DNA from 4 places in the Rhizobium sp. NPDC090279 genome. Region 2 is predicted to be linked to each of the others. Evidence: riboswitches for the same ligand, from Rfam matches in the RefSeq annotation. Region 2 holds a riboswitch; each other region holds the start of a gene.
What was found. Region 2 has a riboswitch for cobalamin ahead of fdhA (formaldehyde dehydrogenase, glutathione-independent). Riboswitches for the same ligand answer to the same signal wherever they lie in the genome.
Positions count from the first base shown of each region.

Region 1 (5,788 bases), on a different contig from region 2:
AGTCAGCGGCGATGCTTTCATCGCCGGCAAGAACAGCGCACCGGCCTATATTCTGAAGACGATCGGAGCCAAGAATGTCGTGACGACGGAAGAGGAATGGCCGCTCGTCGGGTGGGAGACGATCGCTCAGGCCAATCCGGCCGTGATCGTCATCGCCACGATGGACCGCCGCCGCTATGCCGCTGACGATCCGAAGGTCAAGGTCGATTTCCTTGAAAAAGACCCGGTCACCAGCCAGCTCGATGCCGTCAAGAACAAGCATTTCGTCATGATGGATGCGCAGTCGATGAACCCGACCATCCGCACCATCGACGGCATCGAAATCCTGGCCAAGGGCATCAAGTCCTTCGGCCTGGCGCAGTAACGATATGCGCCTCGTTGCAGAACGACGGTCATGGTGGGCACTTTTAGCGCTTGGCATGGCGGCGGTCGTCCTTCTCGCCTTCATGATCAGTCTCGCCGTATCGATCGGCGAGATTTCGATCCCGCTGTCGACGACCGCCAAGGCGATCGCGAACCGGATGTTCGGAACGAGTTTCGAACTGAGCCGGATTCACCAGGGTATCGTCTGGGATTATCGACTGAGCCGGGCGCTTGTCGCCGCCAGCACGGGTGCGTCGCTGGCGCTGAGCGGCGTGATCTTGCAGGCCCTGTTGCGCAATCCGCTGGCCGAGCCCTATGTGCTCGGCATCTCGGCCGGCGCCTCGACCGGCGCGGTCTGCATCATGATCCTCGGACTTGGCTACGGCATTCTGGGGCTTTCCGGCGGCGCCTTCCTCGGCGCGGTCGTCGCCTTCCTGCTTGTCGGTCTGCTTGCGGCTGGCGTCGGCGGCACGAGCGAGCGCATCATTCTCTGCGGCGTCGCCGGCTCGCAGCTTTTCAACGCGCTCACCTCCTACATCGTCACCACCTCGGCCAACGCCGAACAGGCAAGGGGCGTCATGTTCTGGCTGCTCGGCTCGTTGAGCGGCGTGCGCTGGCCGGATGTCTATCTTTCAGGGCCGGTCGCCATTGTCGGCTTTGCCATTTGCATGGCACATGTCCGCGTGCTCGACGCCTTCATCTTCGGCACGGACGCGGCTGCCTCGCTTGGCATTGCGGTCAGACGCGCGCAGATCGTTCTGCTCGGGGTGACGGCGTTCATGACGGCAGCGGTCGTCAGCATCGTCGGTTCCATCGGCTTTGTCGGATTGGTCATCCCGCACGCCGCCCGTTTCGCGGTGGGGCCGAGCCATGATCGGCTGCTGCCGGCTGCGGCCCTGGCCGGCGCCATCTTCATGGTCGGCGCCGATATCGTTTCGCGGGTCATCATCCCCCAGCAGATTCTGCCGATCGGTGTGGTTACTGCCCTTTTCGGGGCTCCGGCCTTTGCCATCATTCTCTATCGCGCCCGGAGGACGGCATGAGCATCGCTGTGGATACGGTGACCTTCGCGGCCGGCAATACTCTGATCGTCAACGGTGTCAGCCTGGCGGTGGAAAAGGGCAAGGTCCTTGGCCTTCTCGGGCCGAACGGTTCCGGGAAATCCAGCCTGCTGCGGCTGATCTGCCGGTTGAGGAAGGTCAGAAGCGGCGTCATCCGGCTTGGCGGCAGCGATATCACCTCCATCTCGCGTGGCGATATCGCTCGCCGCATCGCGCTTGTCGAACAGCAGGCGACGACCGATACCCAGGTGACCGTGATGGATGTCGTGCGTCTCGGCCGCACGCCGCATCGCGGTCCGCTGTCAGCCTGGAGCGCTCACGACGATACGGCGGTTTCGGATGCGCTTGCGCGCGTCGGCATGCAGGGTCGTGCCGGGCAGCTGTGGCAGACCCTTTCCGGTGGCGAGCGGCAGCGCGTCCATATCGCGAGAGCTCTTGCCCAGACCCCGAGCGAACTGCTGCTCGATGAGCCGACGAACCATCTCGATATCCAGCATCAGCTCGATATTCTCGGCCTGGTCTCCAAGCTCGATGTGACCTCGATCGTCGCGCTGCACGATCTCAATCTGGCAGCGATGTTCTGCGACAGCCTTGCCGTGTTGCAGAAGGGCGAGGTTGTCGCGGCCGGGCCGCCGGAAGAGGTATTGACGCAGGAATTGATCGAGCGGGTTTTCGGCGTGCGTGCGCATGTGCAGAAGTCCTCGGTCCATGGCCGCTGCAATATTCAATACATGGCGGGCTGAACCCATGGATGGCGCCAATTTCGATCTCAAGGAAGAGATCCGGGATTATTGGTCGAAGCGCTCCGAGACCTTTGATCTCGCATTCGGCCATAAAATTGCGCCCGGGCCGGAGGCTGACGCCTGGCAGGAGCCGATCCGCGCCGCGCTTGGCCCTCGGCCGAAGCGCGTGCTGGAACTTGCCTGCGGAACAGGGGAGGTAACGCGCCTGATCCACGATCTCGGCCATGAGGTGACTGCACTGGATTTCTCCGAGGCGATGCTTGCCGTCGCACGTAGGAAGCACGCGGGCAAGCCGCGCCTCCGGTTCTTGTTCGCCGATGCCGAACAGACGATGGAGCCGGATGAGACCTATGATGCCATCGTCTGCCGTCATCTGGTCTGGACGCTGACGCGGCCGGAGGAAACTCTCAAGGAATGGTTTCGGCTGCTGAAGCCCGGCGGGCGCCTGGTGATCTTCGATGGCGATTGGGCAAAGCCGAAGCCGGGCGGCCAGATCGCGACACGGTTGATCGCGCTGATCGACCGTTTGATTGGCGCAGACAAGAACTATGACGGAGCTCTCAGCAGCCGCCACGCGCGCATCATGGAAGCGCTGCCTTTCGGCGCCGGATTGCGCGCGGATGCGCTGGCCCCGCTTCTAAAGGCTGCCGGCTTTGCCGACATTCAGTTGCAATCGCATGCGCCCATCGCGAAAGCGCAGCGGAAGAATGCGAATTTGAGAAACAAGCTGCGGACCTTCGTCTATCGCCGCTTCATCCTCGTCTGCTCGCGCTTATTGACCTAATCAAATAAACATATAAAGATTTGTTTATATCTATTGACTTTGCCGCGCCATTGGTGAGAATTCACCCGTCATGGTTCTCTGGGATGGTTTGACCGTCTCAGGGCTAAGAGGGAATACGGTGCGCCGACATGTCGGCTATGCCGGAGCTGCCCCCGCAACTGTAAGCGGCGAGCCACTGTCCATAATGTCACTGAGGCGATGAGCCTTGGGAAGACGGACAGAGGCGCCGACCCGCAAGCCAGGAGACCTGCCAGGACAAAATAACGTCCACGGGCGGGGTGTCCCGGTGGTTGCTGCGACGGTCTTGAAGGACCGTTTTCGCACGCGTCCGCTTTACCCATGCCCCCACAAACCAATGGGGTATGACAGTGTCACAGAACAGCATTCCAGTTGCATCGCTCGGCTTTCCAAGGATCGGCCGCCACCGCGAACTCAAGTTCGCGCTCGAAGGCTTTTGGTCCGGAAAAATCCCTGAAAACGAGCTCATCGAAACGGCCAGGAGGCTCCGGGCCGAAAACTGGTCGCTCCAGCGCGACAAGGGGATCACGCGCATCCCTTCCAACGACTTCTCCTTCTATGATCACGTGCTCGATACGGCCGTGATGGTCGGCGCGGTTCCGTCCGTCTACGGCTGGAAGGGCGGGGATGTCTCGCTGTCGGCCTATTTCGCCATGGCGCGCGGCAGCCAGGGCGACGGCCACGCCGATTGCGGCCATGTGCATCAAGGCCACGGCGTCCCGGCGCTTGAGATGACCAAGTGGTTCGACACGAACTATCACTACATGGTGCCGGAAGTCTCCGAGGATCAGGAATTCAGCCTGACGTCGCAGAAGCCGGTCGACCATTTCCTGGAGGCAAAGGCGCTCGGCATCCACACGCGTCCGATCATCCTCGGTCCCGTCACCTTCCTAAAGCTCGCCAAGGCTCGCCCGGCAACCTTCAAGCCGCTGGACCTGCTGGCGAAACTCCTTCCTGTTTACGCGGAATTGCTGCGTCGTCTCGCCGCTGCCGGCGCCGATTGGGTTGAGATCGATGAGCCGATCGCCGTCCTCGATTTGACCGAGGGCGAGCGTCATGCCTTCTCCGTTGCCTATAAGGTGCTGACGAAGGCCGTGCCGGGCCTGAAGATCATGCTAGCGACCTATTTCGGCGGTCTTTCGGGCAATCTTGCCGCCGTTGCCGACCTGCCGGTCGCCGGTCTGCATGTCGATCTGGTCCGGGCTCCGGAGCAGCTCGACGATGTTTCGAAAGCCGTCCGCAAGGGGCAGGTCCTGTCGCTTGGCGTCATTGATGGGCGCAATATCTGGAGGGCGGATCTTGCCTCGATCATCAACCGACTGCAGCCGATCGTCACTGCCCGCGGTATCGAGGGCGTCGAAGTGGCGCCGTCGTGCTCGCTGCTGCATGTTCCGATCGATCTCGAGCTTGAGACGGCTCTCGATGCCGATCTGACGAGCTGGCTGGCATTCGCTACCCAGAAGCTTTCCGAGCTTTCGGTGCTGGGTCGTGGCCTTGCCGAAGGAAAAGCTGCTGTATCGGCCGAGGTCGAGGCAGCATCGAAGGCTATCGCCGCCCGCGCCGCTTCTCCGAAGGTCACCGATCCGCTGGTGCAGGGCCGCATCGCGGGCATCGATGCCGGCATGAAACGGCGTAACAGCGCCTTTGCGGAGCGTCGTGCGCTTCAGGCCGGTGCCATCCGGCTGCCGCTCTTCCCCACGACGACGATCGGCTCCTTCCCGCAGACGCCGGAGGTCCGCAAGGCCCGCTCGGCCCATGCCAAGGGCACGCTGAGCTATGTCGATTACGAGGCCTTCCTGCGCAAGGAAACGGAGGCGACCATCCGCTGGCAGGAGGAAATCGGCCTCGACGTGCTTGTGCACGGCGAATTCGAGCGTAACGACATGGTGCAGTATTTCGGCGAGCAGCTTTCCGGCTTCGCCTTCACCCAGCACGCCTGGGTGCAGAGCTACGGCTCGCGCTACGTTCGTCCGCCGATCATCTTCGGTGATGTTTTCAGGCCGAATCCGATGACCGTTCGCTGGTGGGATTATTCCCAGTCGCTGACGCAAAAGCCGGTAAAGGGCATGCTGACGGGGCCGGTCACGATCCTCAACTGGTCCTTCGTTCGCGACGATCTCCCGCGCGGCGAAACGTGCCGGCAGATTGCCTTGGCGATCCGCGACGAGGTCGTCGATCTGGAGAAGGCAGGTGCGAAAATGATCCAGATCGATGAAGCGGCTCTTCGCGAGGGTCTGCCGCTGCGTCACAAGGACCGAAAGGCCTATCTGGAGTGGGCGGTCGAATGCTTCCGCCTTTGCTCCAGCGGTGTTGCGGACGAAACCCAGGTCCATACGCATATGTGCTACTCGGAGTTCAACGATATCATCGTCGCCATCGCCGCGATGGATGCCGATGTCATCTCCATCGAGACATCGAGATCGAAGATGGAGCTGCTCGATGCCTTCCGGAACTTCAAATATCCGAACGAGATCGGCCCCGGCGTCTACGACATCCATTCGCCGCGCATTCCCGAGGTCAGGGAGATGACTGATCTCCTGTCGCTGGCGCGCAAGCGCCTTCAGGACGAGCAGTTGTGGGTCAATCCCGATTGCGGACTGAAGACCCGCAAGTGGGAGGAAGTGAAGCCGGCGCTTATCAACATGGTGGAGGCTGCCCGCAGCCTGCGGCAGCTGCATACAAAGGCCGAAGGCCAGGCTGCGGTCGCCTAGATCGCCGCCTGTTGATATCTCGAAGCCGGCTCGAGGGGCCGGCTTCCCCCTTTCCGTTTGGCGTTAGCGAAGCGGTATCCAAAGAGGGGATTTCCAGGCCTTCAGCGC
Region 1 is NZ_JBIVYI010000001.1:254,315-260,102, reverse strand. It holds gene ACIQWP_RS01200 (ABC transporter substrate-binding protein) at 1-364, shown strand, start outside; gene ACIQWP_RS01195 (FecCD family ABC transporter permease) at 369-1,406, shown strand; gene ACIQWP_RS01190 (ABC transporter ATP-binding protein) at 1,403-2,167, shown strand; gene ACIQWP_RS01185 (class I SAM-dependent methyltransferase) at 2,172-2,951, shown strand; cobalamin riboswitch at 3,006-3,221, shown strand; gene metE (5-methyltetrahydropteroyltriglutamate--homocysteine S-methyltransferase) at 3,314-5,680, shown strand; gene ACIQWP_RS01175 (LysR family transcriptional regulator) at 5,744-5,788, opposite strand, start outside.
Region 1: linked by a shared signal. The riboswitch ahead of metE (5-methyltetrahydropteroyltriglutamate--homocysteine S-methyltransferase) and the one ahead of fdhA (formaldehyde dehydrogenase, glutathione-independent) in region 2 are both predicted to bind cobalamin.

Region 2 (5,788 bases):
ACGATCCCATGGACCTAAAGGGGAATGGCGGGATCTAGAAGCTCGGCGGTGTGCAGGCGCTGATGATCTCGCAAGGCACTGGGCCGACGCAGCGGAAGCGGTGCGGACGGCGGCTCTCGAAGTAGTAGGCATCGCCGGGGCCGAGAATGCGCCGCTCGTCATCAACCGTCACCTCCAGGCGGCCGGACAGGACGATGCCGCCTTCCTCTCCCTCATGCACCAGCGGTACCTTGCCGGTATCGGCGCCGGGCTGATAGCACTCTTTCAGGATCTGCAGGCTGCGGCCAAAGAGGTTTTCGCCGATCTGGCGATAGGAAATCGGGCCTTTGCCGATCTCGACCAATTCCTCGGCCGCATAGAAGGCCTTCTTCGACGTCTCCGGTTCGAAGGCAAAGAATTCGGCAAGCCCGATCGGGATACCGTCGAGAATGCGTTTCAGCGCGCCGACGGACGGATTGGCCGAATTCGATTCGATGAGCGAGATCGTCGAATTGGTCACGCCGGCGCGCTTGGCGAGTTCGCGTTGGGAAAGGTTGCGTGCCAGGCGGAGATGACGCAGGCGATTGCCAATATCGACGGACATTGTGGTCTCGGTTTTCAGGTGTTCGGAATATCGAAAACATCCCATTTCGATCAAACAAAATCAATGGCTTAAATATGTCAAGAAAAGGACTTGTTCGGAACAGGAAAATCGCTGATGTCAATGGCAGCGTAATGGAGGCGATAATGGACAAGATCACCCATCCCAACACCCCAGTTCTCGACAATTTCTGGATGCCGTTCACGGCAAACCGGCAGTTCAAGGCCGCACCGAGGCTGCTCGCGGCCGCGGATGGCATGTATTACACCGATGTCGACGGCAACAAGGTGCTCGACGGCACGGCTGGCCTGTGGTGCGTCAATGCCGGCCATGGCCGCAAGAAGATCGCGCAGGCGGTCGAGCGGCAGCTGGCGACGATGGATTTCGCCCCGACGTTCCAGATGGGCCATCCGATCGCCTTCGATTTTGCCGCAAAGCTTGCCGCGCACGCGCCGGGCGGGCCTGAGGCCGGGCTCGACCGTGTGTTTTTCACCGGTTCAGGCTCCGAATCCGTGGACACCGCACTGAAGATCGCCATCGCCTATCAGCGGGCCATCGGGCAGGGCACCCGCACCCGCATCATCGGCCGGGAAAAGGGCTATCACGGCGTCGGCTTCGGCGGCATTTCCGTCGGCGGCCTTGTCAACAACCGCCGCATGTTCCCGCAGATCCCCGCCGATCACATGCGCCACACGCTCGATGTCGAGCGCAACGCCTTCAGCAAGGGGCTGCCGGCTCACGGTATCGAGCTTGCCGAAGATCTGGAGCGGCTGGTGGCGCTGCATGGCGCTGAAACGATCGCTGCCGTCATCGTCGAGCCGATGTCCGGTTCGGCCGGCGTCATCCTGCCGCCGAAAGGCTATCTCGAACGGCTGCGGGCGATCGCCGACAAATACGGCATCCTGTTGATCTTCGACGAGGTGATCACCGGCTTCGGCCGACTGGGGACGCCATTTGCGACCGAGTATTTCGGTGTCGTTCCCGACCTCGTGACGACAGCAAAAGGCATCACCAACGGCACCATACCGATGGGTGCGGTCTTCTCCAGCCGCAAGGTCTATGATGGCCTGATGAACGGTCCGGAAAACCAGATCGAGCTCTTCCACGGCTATACCTATTCAGGTCATCCGGTCGCCTGCGCCGCCGGTCTCGCAACCATGGAAATCTATGAGGAGGAAGGCCTTCTCAGCCGCGCGAGCGAGCTGGCGGAAGACTGGCAGAAGGCGCTGCATTCGCTGAAAGGCCTGCCGCATGTGGTCGATATCCGCAATCTCGGCCTCGTCGGCGCCATCGAACTCGCGCCGCGCGACGGCGCTCCCGGCACCCGCGCCTACGACGTCTTCGTCGATTGTTTCCAGAAGGGGCTGCTGATCCGTGTCACGGGCGATATCATCGCGCTGTCACCGCCGCTCATCATCGAGCGCGCCGAGATCGAAACGCTCGTCTCCATGCTCGGCGATGCACTGAAGCGGGCTGCCTGATAATCTCTGAGCCTGGCCGGCGCTAATGGCGCCGGCCAAGTCACGATTCGTGAAGCGCTGCGGTTGCTGCCATGCTGTGCCGCCATATGATCGCTGGCAGCGGTTTGCCATATGAAGTGAAAAAAACCGATGTCGTCCAGCAAGATGCCGATGTCGTTTTCTTAGGCGCGCCACGTCGCTTGCCGTGATCTTCTGGATACGTTCAAGGTGCCATCGGGAAATGCCCTGATGGATAATTGGGAAACCGGTCTTAGGCCGGTGCTGCCCCCGCAACGGTAGCGGACCGAATGTCTCGATTGATGCCACTGGCAAATGGGCCGGGAAGGTGTCGGGATGTCCGAACGGACAGGTCTGAAGCCCGGAAACCAGCCTTGACGGCAGGCTCGACTGATCGCGGTGGGCGATCGAGAGACGAATGCGGGTGTCTTGAGATCACCCCGTTCCAATCTCGCAGCTCCATGTTCAGTCACGCATGCGCCGGTCGGAATGCCGCTGAAGCTGCGGCTGACGTGACCGATTTTGCTGCTGTTCTGCCCGTTGAGGAGCGGGCCGATCCGAAGAGGCCCGAAATCTCGGGCTGTCATGATCAAGCGTTCAACCAAGGAGGAGATGGCATGACTGGGAACAGAGGCGTCGTCTATATGCGACCCGGCAAGGTCGAGGTTCGCGATATCGACGATCCGAAACTGGAGGCGCCGGATGGCCGCCGCATCGAGCATGGCGTGATCCTGAAGGTGATCTCCACGAATATCTGCGGCTCCGATCAGCACATGGTGCGCGGCCGCACGACAGCGATGCCGGGCCTCGTGCTTGGGCACGAGATCACCGGACAGGTCATCGAGAAGGGCATCGACGTCGAGATGCTTGATGTCGGCGACATCGTCTCGGTTCCGTTCAATGTCGCTTGCGGCCGCTGCCGTTGCTGCAAGTCGCAAGACACCGGCGTTTGCCTGACGGTGAACCCGTCGCGCGCCGGCGGCGCTTACGGCTATGTCGACATGGGCGGCTGGATCGGCGGCCAGGCGCGCTACGTCATGATACCCTACGCGGATTTCAACCTGCTGAAATTCCCCGACCGCGACAAGGCCATGGCGAAGATCCGCGATCTCACCATGCTCTCGGACATTCTGCCAACCGGCTTTCATGGCGCCGTTCGCGCAGGCGTCGGCGTGGGTTCGACCGTCTATGTCGCAGGTGCCGGCCCCGTCGGCATGGCGGCTGCAGCTTCCGCTCGTATTCTCGGTGCCGCCGTCGTCATGATCGGCGATTTCAACAAGGATCGCCTTGCGCATGCCGCCAAGGTCGGTTTCGAGCCCATAGATCTCTCCAAGAGCGATCGTCTCGGCGACATGATCGCCGAGGTCGTCGGCACGAATGAAGTCGATAGCGCGATCGATGCTGTTGGCTTCGAAGCCCGAGGGCATTCGGGCGGCGAGCAGCCGGCAATCGTGCTCAATCAGATGATGGAGATCACCCGCGCGGCCGGTTCGATCGGCATTCCCGGACTATATGTGACGGAAGATCCTGGCGCCGCGGATAATGCAGCCAAGCAGGGCAGTCTGTCGTTACGTTTCGGCCTCGGCTGGGCGAAGGCGCAATCCTTCCATACGGGTCAGACGCCGGTGCTCAAGTACAATCGGCAGCTCATGCAGGCGATCCTGCATGACAGGCTGCCCATTGCCGATATCGTCAACGCCAAGATCATCTCGCTCGAAGATGCGGCACAAGGATATGAAAGCTTCGATCAGGGCGCTGCAACGAAATTCGTGCTTGATCCGCATGGCGAGTTGCTGAAGGCGGCATAGAGAAGAAGAAAAACTCACGGGATCATGCGGCGATCTCAAGACGAAGATAGGTCGGGAGTGGAGGTTGATATCTCCGCTCCCGATGTCGTATCGGCGAACGGTTATGAGTTTGCCGGACAACAAAACGGCAACAAAAGCCGGCGTTGACATCAGGTAGCCCATGAATACGTCTGCAATCTTTTGCACTGCCATGGAGTACTTCAGGCAAGTATGCACCGCAGCACTGGCCTGTCGATATTCCAGATCTTGGTGAGAGGCGGTCGATTATGAAGGGGGAAGTAGCGAAATTCACGCCTTTTGAGCTCCACGAGCGGCAATGACGCCGCTGTAATGGCCAATTATCGATAATAATAACGGATTATGTTGCCATTATACATCTATCCTTTACATATATGCGGGCATCCCTGTGGAGGAGCTCCGTCATTGCTTCCTAGTCAATGGCGGCTTGGCAAGGAACGCTAACCTGAAGAGATCGGACCAATGGCAAACTTTCTTGAGAAATGGACTTCAAAGAAGGCTGATAAGCCGAAGGCTGGCGCGCGGAATGTTATTGATACATTTCGTGCTCGAGTAGCAGAACAGAAGGCATATCTGGAGGAGTACGAGCGTGACGCGGCCGGCTTCAGGAAGTGGCGCTCCACTTGGTTCCAGCGTGTGCCCGGCGGCTTCGGCGTGACGGTCGGTCGCGACTCCGTCAACGCTGGTCGTGGATTGAACTATGTCGTTGTTGACACCGTCAAGGATGTGGCAGAGTTTCTCGATGATCTCGCCCATCACGCGGAGCATGATACCGGCTTCCGGCAGGCTCTTGAGCAGAACCGCCAGCGTCGCGTTGCGCTTCTGAATGCAGCAAAGACCGGAGGCAAGGCACCCGCCTCGAAGACCAAGGCGAAGGCTGCCAAGCCCGCCGCAGCGGCAAAGTCGGCCGTCGTCAAGCCTGCCGCTGCCAAGGCTGCTGTCGCCAAGGCTGCACCGAAGGCTACTCGGGCGAAGGCTGCTTCTGCTGCTGCCGCTCCCGCACCAGCTGCTGCAGAAGCAGCAAAGCCGAAGCGCACGCGTAAGACCAAGGCTGCTGGCGCAGCCGAATAAGACAAGGAAGCCCGCCTCACACGGGCTTCACTTTGTCTTGGTTCTGCAGCAGATGCAGCACAAGCGATAGCTCGATCGCGTATTCGTTTGCGGTTAACCGCAACGGACGAACAGCCTTTATGTCGCCAAGAATGGATGACTGGAAAGCCCCCATGAGACGGCGGCGTATCAAGGCAGTCGATACGCCGCCATCATGCCTCATGTCGTTTGATGCAGTTCAGCGGCCAGGAAGGGACCGCTGGATCGTGATCAAGGTAGACTTGGCTCTGACCATTACGCATACTGCAGCTATGCAAGGCTCGACTTGAAGAAGGAGGCGAGCTTGGTGATGGCAAGCGACACATATTCGTCTCTGTCGTAAAGATCGACATGGCTGGCACATTCGATCCAGAACGCTTTCTTGGGTTCGCGCGCAGCCATATATGCCTCGCTCGCCATCCATGACGTCACAGCCTCGGTGCCAATGATGAACAGAAGCGGGCGCGAGGAGATCCAGTGGATGAACCGAAATACATCGAAGCGCTGGCGCGCATGGCTGGCATGAGCGTGAGTACCTTCCATCGTCACTTTCTTGGCGTCACGTCGCTGACGCCGATCCAGTATCAGAAGCAGCTTCGCCTGTAGACGACGCGCTCCCGCCTGATGTCAGCAGCGGAAGACGTCGCCGAAGTCGCCTTTGCCGTTGGCTATGACAGCCCTTCGCAGTTCAGCCGCGAATATCGCCGCCAGTTCGGCTTTCCGCCCGGAGAGGACGGCAGGAGATTGTGGCAGGCAAGCGCACTGAGCGAAGCTTCTCCTTGAGCCGGCCGATCGAGGGGGCGCGATGGCACTCG
Region 2 is NZ_JBIVYI010000006.1:492,318-498,105, reverse strand. It holds gene ACIQWP_RS18060 (cupin domain-containing protein) at 35-583, opposite strand; gene ACIQWP_RS18055 (aspartate aminotransferase family protein) at 727-2,061, shown strand; cobalamin riboswitch at 2,250-2,450, shown strand; gene fdhA (formaldehyde dehydrogenase, glutathione-independent) at 2,676-3,866, shown strand; gene ACIQWP_RS18045 (hypothetical protein) at 4,347-4,955, shown strand; gene ACIQWP_RS18040 (hypothetical protein) at 5,244-5,375, opposite strand; gene ACIQWP_RS18035 (hypothetical protein) at 5,451-5,579, shown strand; gene ACIQWP_RS18030 (helix-turn-helix domain-containing protein) at 5,598-5,756, shown strand.

Region 3 (5,788 bases), on a different contig from region 2:
CGACATGATCGGCGCTGGTGGCGCTGATCTTGCCCGAGGTATTGGCGCTTGGTGCTGCAAGCGGCCGGTTGAAGGCGCGGATCAGCTCGCCGGCAAAGCCCTTGGGCACGCGGATGCCGACCGTGTCGAGCCCGGCCGTCGCCAGCGGATGAATGCCGCTATCGGGCTTGAGCGGCAGCACCAGAGTCAGCGGACCGGGCCAGAAAGCTTCCGCCAGCTTGCGCGAAATCGGATCGAAGATGGCATAGCGCTCCGCCATGGCGAGATCGCTCATATGACAGATCAGCGGATTGAAGCGCGGCCGCCCCTTGGTCTCGTAGATCCGGGTGATGGCGGCGGGATTGGTGGCATCGGCGGCAAGGCCATAGACCGTCTCCGTCGGCAGCCCGATCGGCAAACCCTCGGCAAGGGTTGCGGTCGCGACGTCTATCGCGGTTTGCGGATGTTCGAGAATGTCTATGTGTCGTGCCATGGCCTGCCTGCTTGCAGTTCAGGCCGTTCTTATGCTCTTCGAGTTTTCGGATCAATCGTCAAAGCTGGCGAATGATGTCGCGAAGCTGCTCGTTGCGGGCGCCGAGCAGGAGAACATTGCGGATGGCGATCTGCGGATCGTGGGTATGGAACAACACGCCGTTGCCCCTGATGTCGCGATTGATCGTCAGCTTCTTGTCTTCCGCCGCCTTGTCCGGATGGATGGCGACGGCGAAATACATCCGTGAATATTTGAGGCTGATGTCTTCGAAGAAGTTCTCTTCCTGACCGATGCGGGCAAAGAAGTTGGCGATATAGAAGGCCCAGTTCACGTCCTCATAGTGCGCGAACTGCGTCCGCGCGGCTGTCACGTGGCAATAGCCGAGATGCGGCGTGTCCTTCAGCGTGTGATGGAAGATGAGCTTCGGGAAGCGGATCGATTTGTGGAAGCTGTTGAGCCTGTCATGGGTCTTTTCGCCGGCATCCCTGAGCTTCAGCGCCGTGCGCTCGGCCACGTGCTCGTGACTGAGATATTCCCGCTCCTCGGCAAGCCAATGCGACCTGTTGCGGTTGATGCGGCCCGTGCGCAGGAATTCGCTGTAGCCCGTCGTCGATACCGGTGGCGTCGGTTCGGGCTCGGCGGGCTTCCCAGCGTCGAAATATCTGAGTTTGGCCATGCCGGATCTCGCTATATCAGTCTCTGGGCGGCATGATAGATCGAATAGCTTGAGCCGGGCTTAACCGTTTGGATGCCGAACCCTGGGGAAGACTGAGAAACATGTCGGGAATTATCGATCTCAAACAGCTCCTGTCCGCCATGAAGCCGAATCTCGCCGAGGGCGAATTTGTCTATTGCAGCGTTCCGGCGTCGGCACTGGCCGATTACATCCATCTGGAACCGATCGGGCTCTTTCGCGAAAGAGAAGGTGTGACGCTGATCCTGCCGCTGGAAGTGGCCCGAAAGGCGGGGCTTCCGGTCGCTCCCGCCATGCGCATGATCACGCTTGAGGTTCACTCTTCTCTCGAGGCCGTAGGTCTGACCGCAGCCTTCGCAACGGCTTTGGGAAACGAGGGTATCAGCGCCAATGTCGTCGCGGCCTTCTATCATGACCACATCTTCGTCCCGGCCCTCGATGCCGGTCGCGCGATGGCCGCTCTGCAAGCCCTTTCGTCCGCCCAATCGTCTGTTTCGTCACCCTCTGCCAGCTGATCCGTCGCAATCAGAATAAAGCGTCATCGGCGAGGGTCGGACGGAGCATCGCTTTCATTGCTGGCGCCGGAACATAAGCAATTGAATTGCTTTTCTATATTGTTTGTAAAGACGACCGTGTCGGCGCCCTGTTTTGCCTGTCGTCAATTTCGAAGCCGATGTCGCATTGTAGCGCAGCGGCTGATGCGGCCGAGCGCTATGATGTTATCAATCTCAAGGTGCCGTCTGCTAGGGAGATGGAGAATTGGGAAGCCGGTCAAAATCCGGCGCTGCCCCCGCAACGGTGGTGGAGTGAGGCATGGCGGATAAAGCCACTGGGTCTGGTCGGCCTGGGAAGGTGCCATGGGGTCCCGGAAACAGGGCCGCTCCAGAGCCCGGAAACCAGCCTTGGGCACATATGGTTTACTGACCGCGGCGGGCGGTCGGGGCATTGCTTTCGGCCGTTCCCACCGGCCTTGCATGTCCTCTGCTCGTCTTCCGGTATTGTGCAAGGATAGGCAAATGGATATCGGCAGCAAAGTTCTGCGGCAATTGAAGAACCACCGGACAGGCTTGAGCCTGGAGCAACCATTCTATACCGACCCGGATTATTTCAAGCTCGATATGGAGACGATCTACTATCGCGATTGGCTGTTCATCGGCCATGATTGCGAAGTGCCGCGCGCGGGCAATTACTTCACCGTCCAGATCGGCGATTATCCCGTCGTCATCGTCCGCGGCCGCGACCAGGTCATCCGCGCGTTCCATAATAGCTGTCGCCATCGCGGCTCGCGTGTTTGCAACACCGAGCGCGGCTCCTCGGCAAAGCTCGTCTGCCCCTATCACCAGTGGACCTACGAACTTGACGGCTCGCTGCTCTTCGCCCGGCAGATGGCGGAGGATTTCGACAAGAGCCAGCACGGGCTGAAACCGGTTCATTGTGAAAGCGTCGGCGGCTACATCTTCATCTGCCTTGCACAGAACGCTCCGGATTTCGCCCCGCTGCGCGCGACGGTCGAGCCCTATATGGCGCCGCATCGCATCAGCGAGGCCAAGATCGCCTTCCAGAGCACCATCATCGAGAAGGGCAACTGGAAGCTGGTCTGGGAAAACAATCGCGAGTGCTACCACTGCGCGGCCAATCATCCCGAGCTTTGCCGCACCTTCCCGGAAGCCCCGACCGTCAGCGGCGTGCAGGGCGCCATGAGCGACCCGGTCATCACCGAGCACTGGGCACGTTGCGAGGCCGCAGGCCTGCCGAGCGAATTCAAGCTTTCTCCGGACGGCCAGTTCCGTGCGACGCGCATGCCGCTGATCGAAGGCGCGGAAAGCTACACCATGTCCGGCCAGAATGCCGTCAAGCGGCCGCTCTCGTCCGATGTAACGATCAACGGCATCGGCACGATGCTGCTGTTCCATTATCCGACGACGTGGAACCACATGCTCGGCGACCACGCGATTTCCTTCCGTGTTCTGCCGATCAGCGCCGAGGAAACGGCCGTCACCACGAAGTGGCTCGTTCACAAGGATGCCGTCGAAGGCGTCGACTACGATCTGGAAGAGCTGACCCACGTCTGGACCGAAACCAACGACCAGGACCGCCGTATCGTCGAGGAAAATGCCTTCGGCATCCGCTCACCGGCCTATGAGCCCGGTCCCTATTCGGAGATCCATGAAGGCGGCGTCATGCAGTTCGTCGAATGGTACACGACTTTCATGATCAACCGGCTGCAGGGCGACCAGGCCAAGCTGTCGGCGGTTGCCTGAGTATGAACATGGCCGTCTCCCTCCGTCATAGACACCTCGACCAGATGCAGCCCTGGAGCGACAGGCAGCATCTGCTTGAATGCCTCTCGGTCACGCCCGAAGCGCCCGATGTGATGACCTTCACATTCGGGTCCGACAAGGACAATTGGTTCCGCTACCTGCCGGGCCAGTTCGTGACGCTTGAGCTGCCGACGGCTTCGGAGCCGGTCATGCGTACCTATACGCTGTCCTCGACGCCGTCGCGGCCCTTCTCGGTCGCCGTGACGGTCAAGGCGCAGAAGGACAGCATCGGCACGCGCTGGATGTTCGAGAACCTCAAGCCGGGCATGCGCATCAAGGCTTTCGGCCCGCTCGGTGATTTCAGCCATATTCGCCATCCGGGAGAGAAGTACCTTTTCGTCTCGGCCGGTTCCGGCATCACGCCGATGATGTCGATGACGCGTTACATGTCCGATATCGCGCCATTGTCGGATATCACTTTCGTCAACTGCTCGCGCAGCCCCGCCGACATCATCTTCCGCTCCGAACTCGAATATCTCGCCCGCTTCATGCCGAACCTCAATCTCGGCCTGATCGTCGAGGGCTGTGGCCGTACCGATCTCTGGTCGGGATTGAAGGGCCGCATCGACAAGGCGAAGATTGGTCTGCTGGCGCCCGATTTCATGGACCGGACGATCTTCTGCTGCGGGCCGGAAGTCTTCATGGATGCGGTGCGATCCATGCTGGAAGCGCACGGTTTCGACATGTCGCGCTACCACCAGGAAAGTTTCCAGCCGGCGAATGCGGCAACGCCGCTTGCGGAAGTTGCCGACGATGCTTCCGGCGAGGCTGCGACCACGATCCGCTTCACCATGGCCGGCAAGGATGTCGTCTGCGCGGCGGGGCAGACTGTGCTTCAGGCGGCGCGCGGCGCGGGCGTTCGCATCGGGGCGGCGTGTGAATCCGGCCTTTGCGGCACATGCCGGGTGATGAAGCTTTCCGGCGAAGTCGACATGAGCCACAATGGCGGCATCCTCGATGACGAGATCGACGAAGGCTATATCCTCGCCTGCTGCTCGCGGCCGAAGACAGACGTGCAGATCGAGGCCTGAGGCCAGTTCGGCTAGGGTGTGTACCCATGAGCCAAGATACACTTAACGTATGCTGTCGCCGCAACGGCGGCGGCGAAGCGAAGACAGCCTGACCTCGCTTGCGGATCACGAAGGGCCGTGCCTTCCAGTGCCCGGTTCAAGCCGACTTGTCCCCTTGGAACCACCAAAATGATAGACGTTGGTGGTGGCGATCGATAATGATTGGCTCGATGATGTGAAAGGCAGGCGGCTCGGTCGACCTGCGTTGAGGTCATGATCGTGTCTGCATCTGTCGTCCCACCGCATGTCTTGTCCGACGACGCGATTCGCCGACTGCTTATTGAGCGTGTTGATGAGCGCCGCCTAAGCGTCGGCATGGTGGTCGGGGTCACTGAAGGCAACGGCCATCGGATCGTCGCCCATGGCCACCGCGACACAAGTGGCGCAGACCCTGTGACCGAAAAAACCGTGTTCGAGATCGGGTCGATCACTAAGTTGTTCACTGCGCTGTTGCTGTCCGACATGGCCAACCGGGGTGAGGTCTGGATGGATGAGCCGGTCGCGGAGCTGTTGCCGACCGAAACACGCGTGCCGGTTCGCGACGGCAAAGCCATCACTCTTCGCCACCTGGCCTCGCATTATTCCGGACTGCCGCGCGTGGCGACGAATGGGGACTCGCCATCTCGGCCAGGTGGCCCCTATGCCGCATACTCGGCGGAAAGGCTCTACGAGTTTCTCGCCGGCCACGAATTGAACCGGACACCTGGCGAGAGCTTTGAATATTCGAATGTTGGGGTCGGATTGCTGGGACACGCGCTGGTACTGCGTGCCGGGGCTGGCGGCTACGAGAGCCTGCTCCGTGCGCGCATCCTTGATCCACTGCGGATGGACGACACCGGCATCGCAATACCGTCGCGGTTGGCTGGAAACATTGCGTCGGGACACAATGATAGTTTGGAGCCAACCTTTGATTGGGCTTTCGACGCGCTGGCCGGGACGGGCGCGCTGCGCTCGACCCTGCCCGATCTGTTGTGTTTTGTCGACGCGGTGTGCGATGAGAGATCATCGCTCGCGTCCGTCATCCGTCCGTTGATGACACCGCGTGACCAAGGCGGCTTGGAACTGGCGACGCAGCATCTGGATGGCGTAGTTGCCCTATCGAAGCCGGGTGGTACCGGTGGTGCCCGCGCTTTTGTCAAATGCATTCCAGAATGGAAACGTGGAGTGGCTGTGCTCAGCAACGCGAGCATCGATGCCGTTGTCGATCTCGGCGCCCATGTGCTCAACCCGA
Region 3 is NZ_JBIVYI010000010.1:88,812-94,599, reverse strand. It holds gene ACIQWP_RS24365 (L-threonylcarbamoyladenylate synthase) at 1-472, opposite strand, end outside; gene ACIQWP_RS24360 (DUF6656 family protein) at 531-1,148, opposite strand; gene ACIQWP_RS24355 (ACT domain-containing protein) at 1,250-1,681, shown strand; cobalamin riboswitch at 1,881-2,086, shown strand; gene ACIQWP_RS24350 (SRPBCC family protein) at 2,183-3,427, shown strand; gene ACIQWP_RS24345 (2Fe-2S iron-sulfur cluster-binding protein) at 3,430-4,518, shown strand; gene ACIQWP_RS24340 (serine hydrolase) at 4,771-5,788, shown strand, end outside.
Region 3: linked by a shared signal. The riboswitch ahead of ACIQWP_RS24350 (SRPBCC family protein) and the one ahead of fdhA (formaldehyde dehydrogenase, glutathione-independent) in region 2 are both predicted to bind cobalamin.

Region 4 (5,788 bases), on a different contig from region 2:
GCCGTTTCATCGCCCATTGCAAGCGCATTGAGTTCTCTCGTCTTCGGCAGAAGCAAGGCGAGGCAGAACAGCAGGATGCCGGCGGGATAGATGAGGTGCTGCCATTGCGCCAATCCCAGCCCGCCCAGCATCCAGAAGACGACCGTGTTGGCCGCTCTCGGATCGCCCAGAAAGATCAGGAGGTTACCGAGCGCCGTGAACACGAAGGCCACGGCCACGCCCGACAGAACGAGACGATCGGCCGAGTGCGAGCGTGTCAGGCGGGTCGTCAGTCCCACCGCCGCGGTCGCGAGCAAGGCGCCGGCGAAAGCAAACAGCGGCACCGTCAACAGACCGAGGATCAGCCCGGTATGCAACAGCGCCAGAATGGCGCCGAAGGCCGCCCCGGAGGACACGCCGAGCAGATGCGGATCTGCCAATGGATTGCGCGTCAGCGCCTGAAGCACGGCACCGGTAACGGCAAGCCCGCCCCCCACCAGTGCCGCCAGCACGACGCGCGGGAAACGGACGTCCCAGACGATGCTTTCCTGCCCGCGGGACCATGTCACCGGAAAGGTGCCCGCATGCAGCTTGTTGCCAACGATCGACCAGACGGTCGAGAACGGAATGGGTGCGGCGCCCAGCGACACCCCGGCGGTGATCGACAGGATGAAGCCTACCGCGAGCAGGGAAATGAGGATCGAGAGATTGAGGCGCATGTTCAAATCTTGAGGAAGAGATCCGCCCAATGATCGACTGGTCGGATCGGCATTGCAGACAGTTACATCGCGCTCGGATGAAAGGCTTTGGCCAGAGTGGCGATGGCCTCGATGTTGCGCGGACCCGGCGTCGCCTCGACATAGGGCAGCACGACGAAGCGGTCATTCTTCACGGCATCGATGTTCTTGAAGGCCGGATTGCCCTTGAGGAAGGCGATCTTCTGCGCTGCGGTCACCTGACCGTAATCAACGATGACGATCACTTCCGGGTTCTTCTCGATGACCGGCTCCCAGGAAACCTCCGTCCAGCTCTTCTCCACGTCGTCCATGACGTTGACGCCGCCCGCCGCCTCGATCATGGCGGTCGGAATGCCGTAGCGTCCGGATGTGAAAGGCTTTTCCTCGCCGGAATCATAGACGAAAACGCGGGTCGGCTTGTCGACCTTGCCGATCCTTGCCTGGATCTCGCCGAGCTGCTTGCGATAGCCGGCGACGAGCGCCTCCGCCCGGTCCTCGACACGGAAGATCTTGCCGAGATTAAGCAGATCCACGAACATGTCGTCCATGGTCGGCTTGTTCTTCTGCATGACGAAGATGCAGGATTCAGTGAGTTCGTAGACCTTGATGCCGAAGGGTGCGAGCGTTTCCGGCGTCACCTCGCCGCCCACCTTCATGCCGTAGTTCCAGCCGGCGAAATAGAAATCTGTGTTGGCGCCGAGCAGCACTTCCTTGCTCGGATATTTCGGCGACAATTCCGGCAGCTCATTCACGCCCTCGCGCAGCTTCTCATCCAGCGTCTTCCAGCCGGAAATGCCGGTATAGCCGACCATATGGTCCTGGAGCTTCAGCGCCAGCATCATTTCCGTCAGATTGACGTCGTTCGAGACGGCATGTTCCGGCGCCTTGTCGAAGGTGACGTCGCGATTGCAGCTGCGCACGGTGACAGGCTCGGCGAACGCCGTCCCCACAAGCACGCTTCCGACGAAAAAGACTGCGGCAGATAAAGATAGGCGAGAGAACATGAATAACTCCAATGGTCGTATTATCGAAGAGAGAAGGAAAATCGTTGCGGGCCGCTGTCGGTGCGATGCAGGCGCGCGCCGACACGGAAAGCGCTTGATACGTGCTCCACGGTCAGGACTTCAGACGGCTCGCCGTGACCAGTCAGCCTTCCGCAATCCATGACGGCAATCTGGGTTGCAAAGTCCGCGGCGAGGTTGATGTCATGCAGCGTCGTGATGATCGTCGGACCCAGCCCTTTCAGAAGCTCGAGTATCTCGAGCTGGTGCCGGATATCGAGGTGATTGGTCGGCTCGTCCAGAATGATGAGCTCCGGCTCCTGCGCCAATGCGCGGGCGATCAGCGTCCGCTGTTTTTCGCCGCCGGAGAGCGACGCGAACTGCCTTAGCGCCAGAGGCTCCAGCTCCAGCCGCGCAAGTGCCCTGGAGGTCACCTCATGATCGCGATCGCTCCAGCGGGCCATGCCCTTGCGATGCGGAATACGCCCCATCAGCACCACGTCACGCACGCTGAAGGGAAAACTATCGGGCGTTTCCTGCGGCACGACTGCAATGCGCTGCGCCGCCTCCCGCGGACCGATGGACCAAAGATCGATGCCATCGATGCGCACCGTACCTCGCTGCGGCTTGAGACCGCGATAGAGGCAGCGCAGCAAGGTCGATTTACCCGCCCCGTTCGGCCCGATGATGGCCAGCCGGGTGCCAGCTTCGACGGATAGCGTTATGCCGCTGATGATCGGCATGCCCTTCTGCGGCCCCCAGGTGACGCCATCGGCATCCAACCGCGCGCTTCGTTCGGACATCGTGGCCTCCTAGTGCAACGGCAGCGGCTGATATTCGGCCGAAACGATGGCCGCCGGAATGCGCGCCAGCGTCTTGCCACCAAGCGCGCTCGGACGCTCCCCTTCGCGCGTCAGTCCATCGGGGCGATCCTGATACAGCTGCGCGAAAGAGACGAGCGCTCCGATATCGGCCGCATCCTCGATGTCACCGAAGAGGTACGTCGCTTTTGCCGTCGCCTGGAAGGAGACCGTGCAGGGCCGCTCGCAGCCTGCCATGCAGACGCTGCCCTCAAGGCTGAAATCGTCGGAAAGCGCAGCCCCGGCCTGGGAAATGGCCGCTTGCAGATGCTTCAAAAGATCGAGGCCGGGCCGGCACGGCTTGCCGATATGTCGGCAATTCGTGCACACGGTGATCCGGTGCGTCGCCTCTTTTGCTTTGTCCATGAAATGCCTCCCGGAGATTTCGCCGGAGGCACAGTCAAGATAGGGCCAATGGGCGCAACGGCGCCCTCGCCCAACCACTGATTTTCCATCGGAACACCCCGTCCGTTGCGGTTGATATCGTCGATGGCAGGTCTCCTGGCTCGCGGGTCACAACCCGTTCGCGCCTTCCCGGCATAAAGCCAGTGGCATACTGCGAACGCGCTCTCCGCTTACAGTTGCGGGGGCAGCCACGGTTTTGGCCCCTGATGGGTAATCCGCACCGTGTTCCCTTTTCAGCCGCCATCAGGATTGATCCGTAGGCGGCACCATCGAGGGTATTCATCTCATAGAAAGCTGATACGGGCAACGGCGATGTCATGGGTGATTTCGTTTGTTCATGGTTCAACGTCTGCATGGCATTTTAGTTACGTTATTACATTACATAACGCAAGCCGCAATTCCTCCTTGGCCCAACCCCGTCCGTTGGGACGGAAGTACGCGCACCGCTACCTTGATCGTAAACAGTAGAAACTGCGCGGTTGCTACACCGCCTTGCACTGCGGATGGAAACGCTCCGCGACGCTCTCGCCCGCCGCATAGGCCTGCGTCACGATCTCCGGCACCAGATCAATATCCGGAAGGCTGCCAAGCCCCAGAGGACCGATGGCAAAGAGCCCCTCCGTCGTGCGGCCATTGACCTCGAGTGCGCCTGTCGCATCGACGGCGAGGCCGAGGCCAAGCTCGTCCGGAACAGCAAGACCGGCGTCGATGAGGCTCCGCAGCAAGGGCGCGTTCAGATCGGGTGCCTGGCATCGACAGTCGATCACATCGTCCGCATAAAGCTGCTCGGGTTCCTGTTGGCCCGCGGGCCTCAAAATCAGCCCCGTCGGCGTCCGCCGGATGAAATGGCCGCGCCGCAGCAGAGTGTTGCCCTCGGCCATCTCTTGATTCAGGCGAAGATGCAGGGCTTCGGGCAGCCGGTTGCGATGGCTGTCGTAGAGTGCGCGCAGATGACGGTTGAACTGCTGCTTCTGCCCGGCTGGCAAGGATCGCCACAGCGATCGTGCATGCTTGCGCAAACCGTTCATGACGGACTGCCAGCTCTGGCCGTTCGCCTCCGCCTCCCCGCAGGCCTTGCGGATGAAACGAACGATTTCGCTGAGCTTGCCCGGCATCTCGTCGGCGGGAAAGACCGGATCGGCATTGTTGCGCGTGTGGCTCTGCGGCAGGAAGCCTCGCCGGGAAACGATGGTGATCTGCCCGGTATAACCGTTCTCACGCATCTGCAGCAGCCGGTCCACGACCCGCAGCCCGCTTCCGAGCAGGATCGTGTGCGGTCGTGACACCAGGCGGCGCGCCCGCACGGCCGTCGGAACGGTTGCGAGATCGCTGGCCTGGAATTGCTGATCGGCAATACCATAGCCGGTCGCCAGCACCACCATGTCGAAGGGCGAATTGGCGCCGCCATCGCTTTCCACCATGAAGCGACCGCCACGTACGCGGCGAAGCCCGAAGACCGTCTCGCTGCTGACCTGTACCGCCACATCGCGCCGTGAAGAGAAGGCTTCCGAAAAACGCTGATAGACATAATCGCTGAAAATGCTCTTCGGCACGAAGATCTGCAAGAATCCCGGTATGGCCGCGGGAACGGCACTGCGGAAAGGCGCGTTGCCGCTGAGCCATTGATTGAAATCGTCGGGATCGCCGGCGGAGACGGAAAGATCGCGAACGCGGCTGTTGAGGATCTCGCTGCTGTGCCCTGAGGCAAGCGCCTGACCGCCGCTGACGCTGGAATTGGGATCGAAAAGCTGCAGATGGAACGGAAAACGCACCGTCTTCATCAGGGCGATCGCCATCATCATGCCGGAAAAGCCACGCCCGATCACGGCGATGCGCGGCATCGCATAAGGCTGCGTCGCGTTCGTCCTGGCGGAAAATAATCCCTGAACCGTCATATCAACTCCTGGGGCGAGAGGTGGTCGATCATGCCTTTCTTGGGGCTTGCTCACTTTGCGGGCCCAGAAACGTAATCCGGTATCTGGGACTCGGCAATTTCGGAACTGCGACCGACGGAACGCGCAAAACCGCATCGGCTCTCAATATTCGGCGCGCTCCTTCAATCCGGAATTCCCTTCCACAATGAAAGACGCGACAGGCAGGTCCAACTCTGACCCAACACCAGATGCCTGCAATCGGCCGCACATGATTACTTCCTCGAAAGTCGTCAGGCAGCAGGATTATTGCTATTGTCTACTTATTTAGTCGTATATGAAAGCGCGAAAACGCGCCGCTAGCAAGTGCTTTCTTGTCTGGGCGAGATTGGATCGATGATGGGGCATTGCGGAGAATGTCCCCGCGATCGAATGGTTTTTCCCATTCAGCCGGAGCTTCGACTAGAGAAAAAGAGAAGCAATTCCGAGCCCTGAGATCAGTTTGTGAAGTTGCTTTCGGTATTGGTGCCCGCTGTCCGAGAGGCCGCAAAACACGCTATCTCGCCACCCCTCATATCCGGTCTCGCGCTGACCATTTCCGCAGTCGGCACCCATCGTGCCGGGCGGCGTGACGGAAATGCGCCAGGAAATTCCGTTGAACACGACATCCATAGAAATTAAGATCTAGCTGATTTGCCGTGCCTGAAAAACTGACCTGACGCCAGCCAAGGAGTGGTGAATGGGGACTGTTTCGCAATTGCACGAACGCGTCAGGCCGCCCGCGCATCGCGTTCAGAGCGAAGAGGAAGCGCTGGACATTGCACGTTCGCTCGCGGCGGGCTTCGCGCAGCAAGCAAGCGATCGCGATATCAACCGCATCCTGCCCTATGAGGAGGTCGAGGCCCTGTCCCAGTCGGGCCTGCTCGGGATTTCCG
Region 4 is NZ_JBIVYI010000004.1:279,671-285,458, forward strand. It holds gene ACIQWP_RS12025 (FecCD family ABC transporter permease) at 1-698, opposite strand, end outside; gene ACIQWP_RS12030 (ABC transporter substrate-binding protein) at 761-1,720, opposite strand; gene ACIQWP_RS12035 (ABC transporter ATP-binding protein) at 1,741-2,520, opposite strand; gene ACIQWP_RS12040 (DUF1636 family protein) at 2,530-2,943, opposite strand; cobalamin riboswitch at 3,051-3,268, opposite strand; gene ACIQWP_RS12045 (FAD/NAD(P)-binding protein) at 3,465-4,877, opposite strand; gene ACIQWP_RS12050 (SfnB family sulfur acquisition oxidoreductase) at 5,593-5,788, shown strand, end outside.
Region 4: linked by a shared signal. The riboswitch ahead of ACIQWP_RS12040 (DUF1636 family protein) and the one ahead of fdhA (formaldehyde dehydrogenase, glutathione-independent) in region 2 are both predicted to bind cobalamin.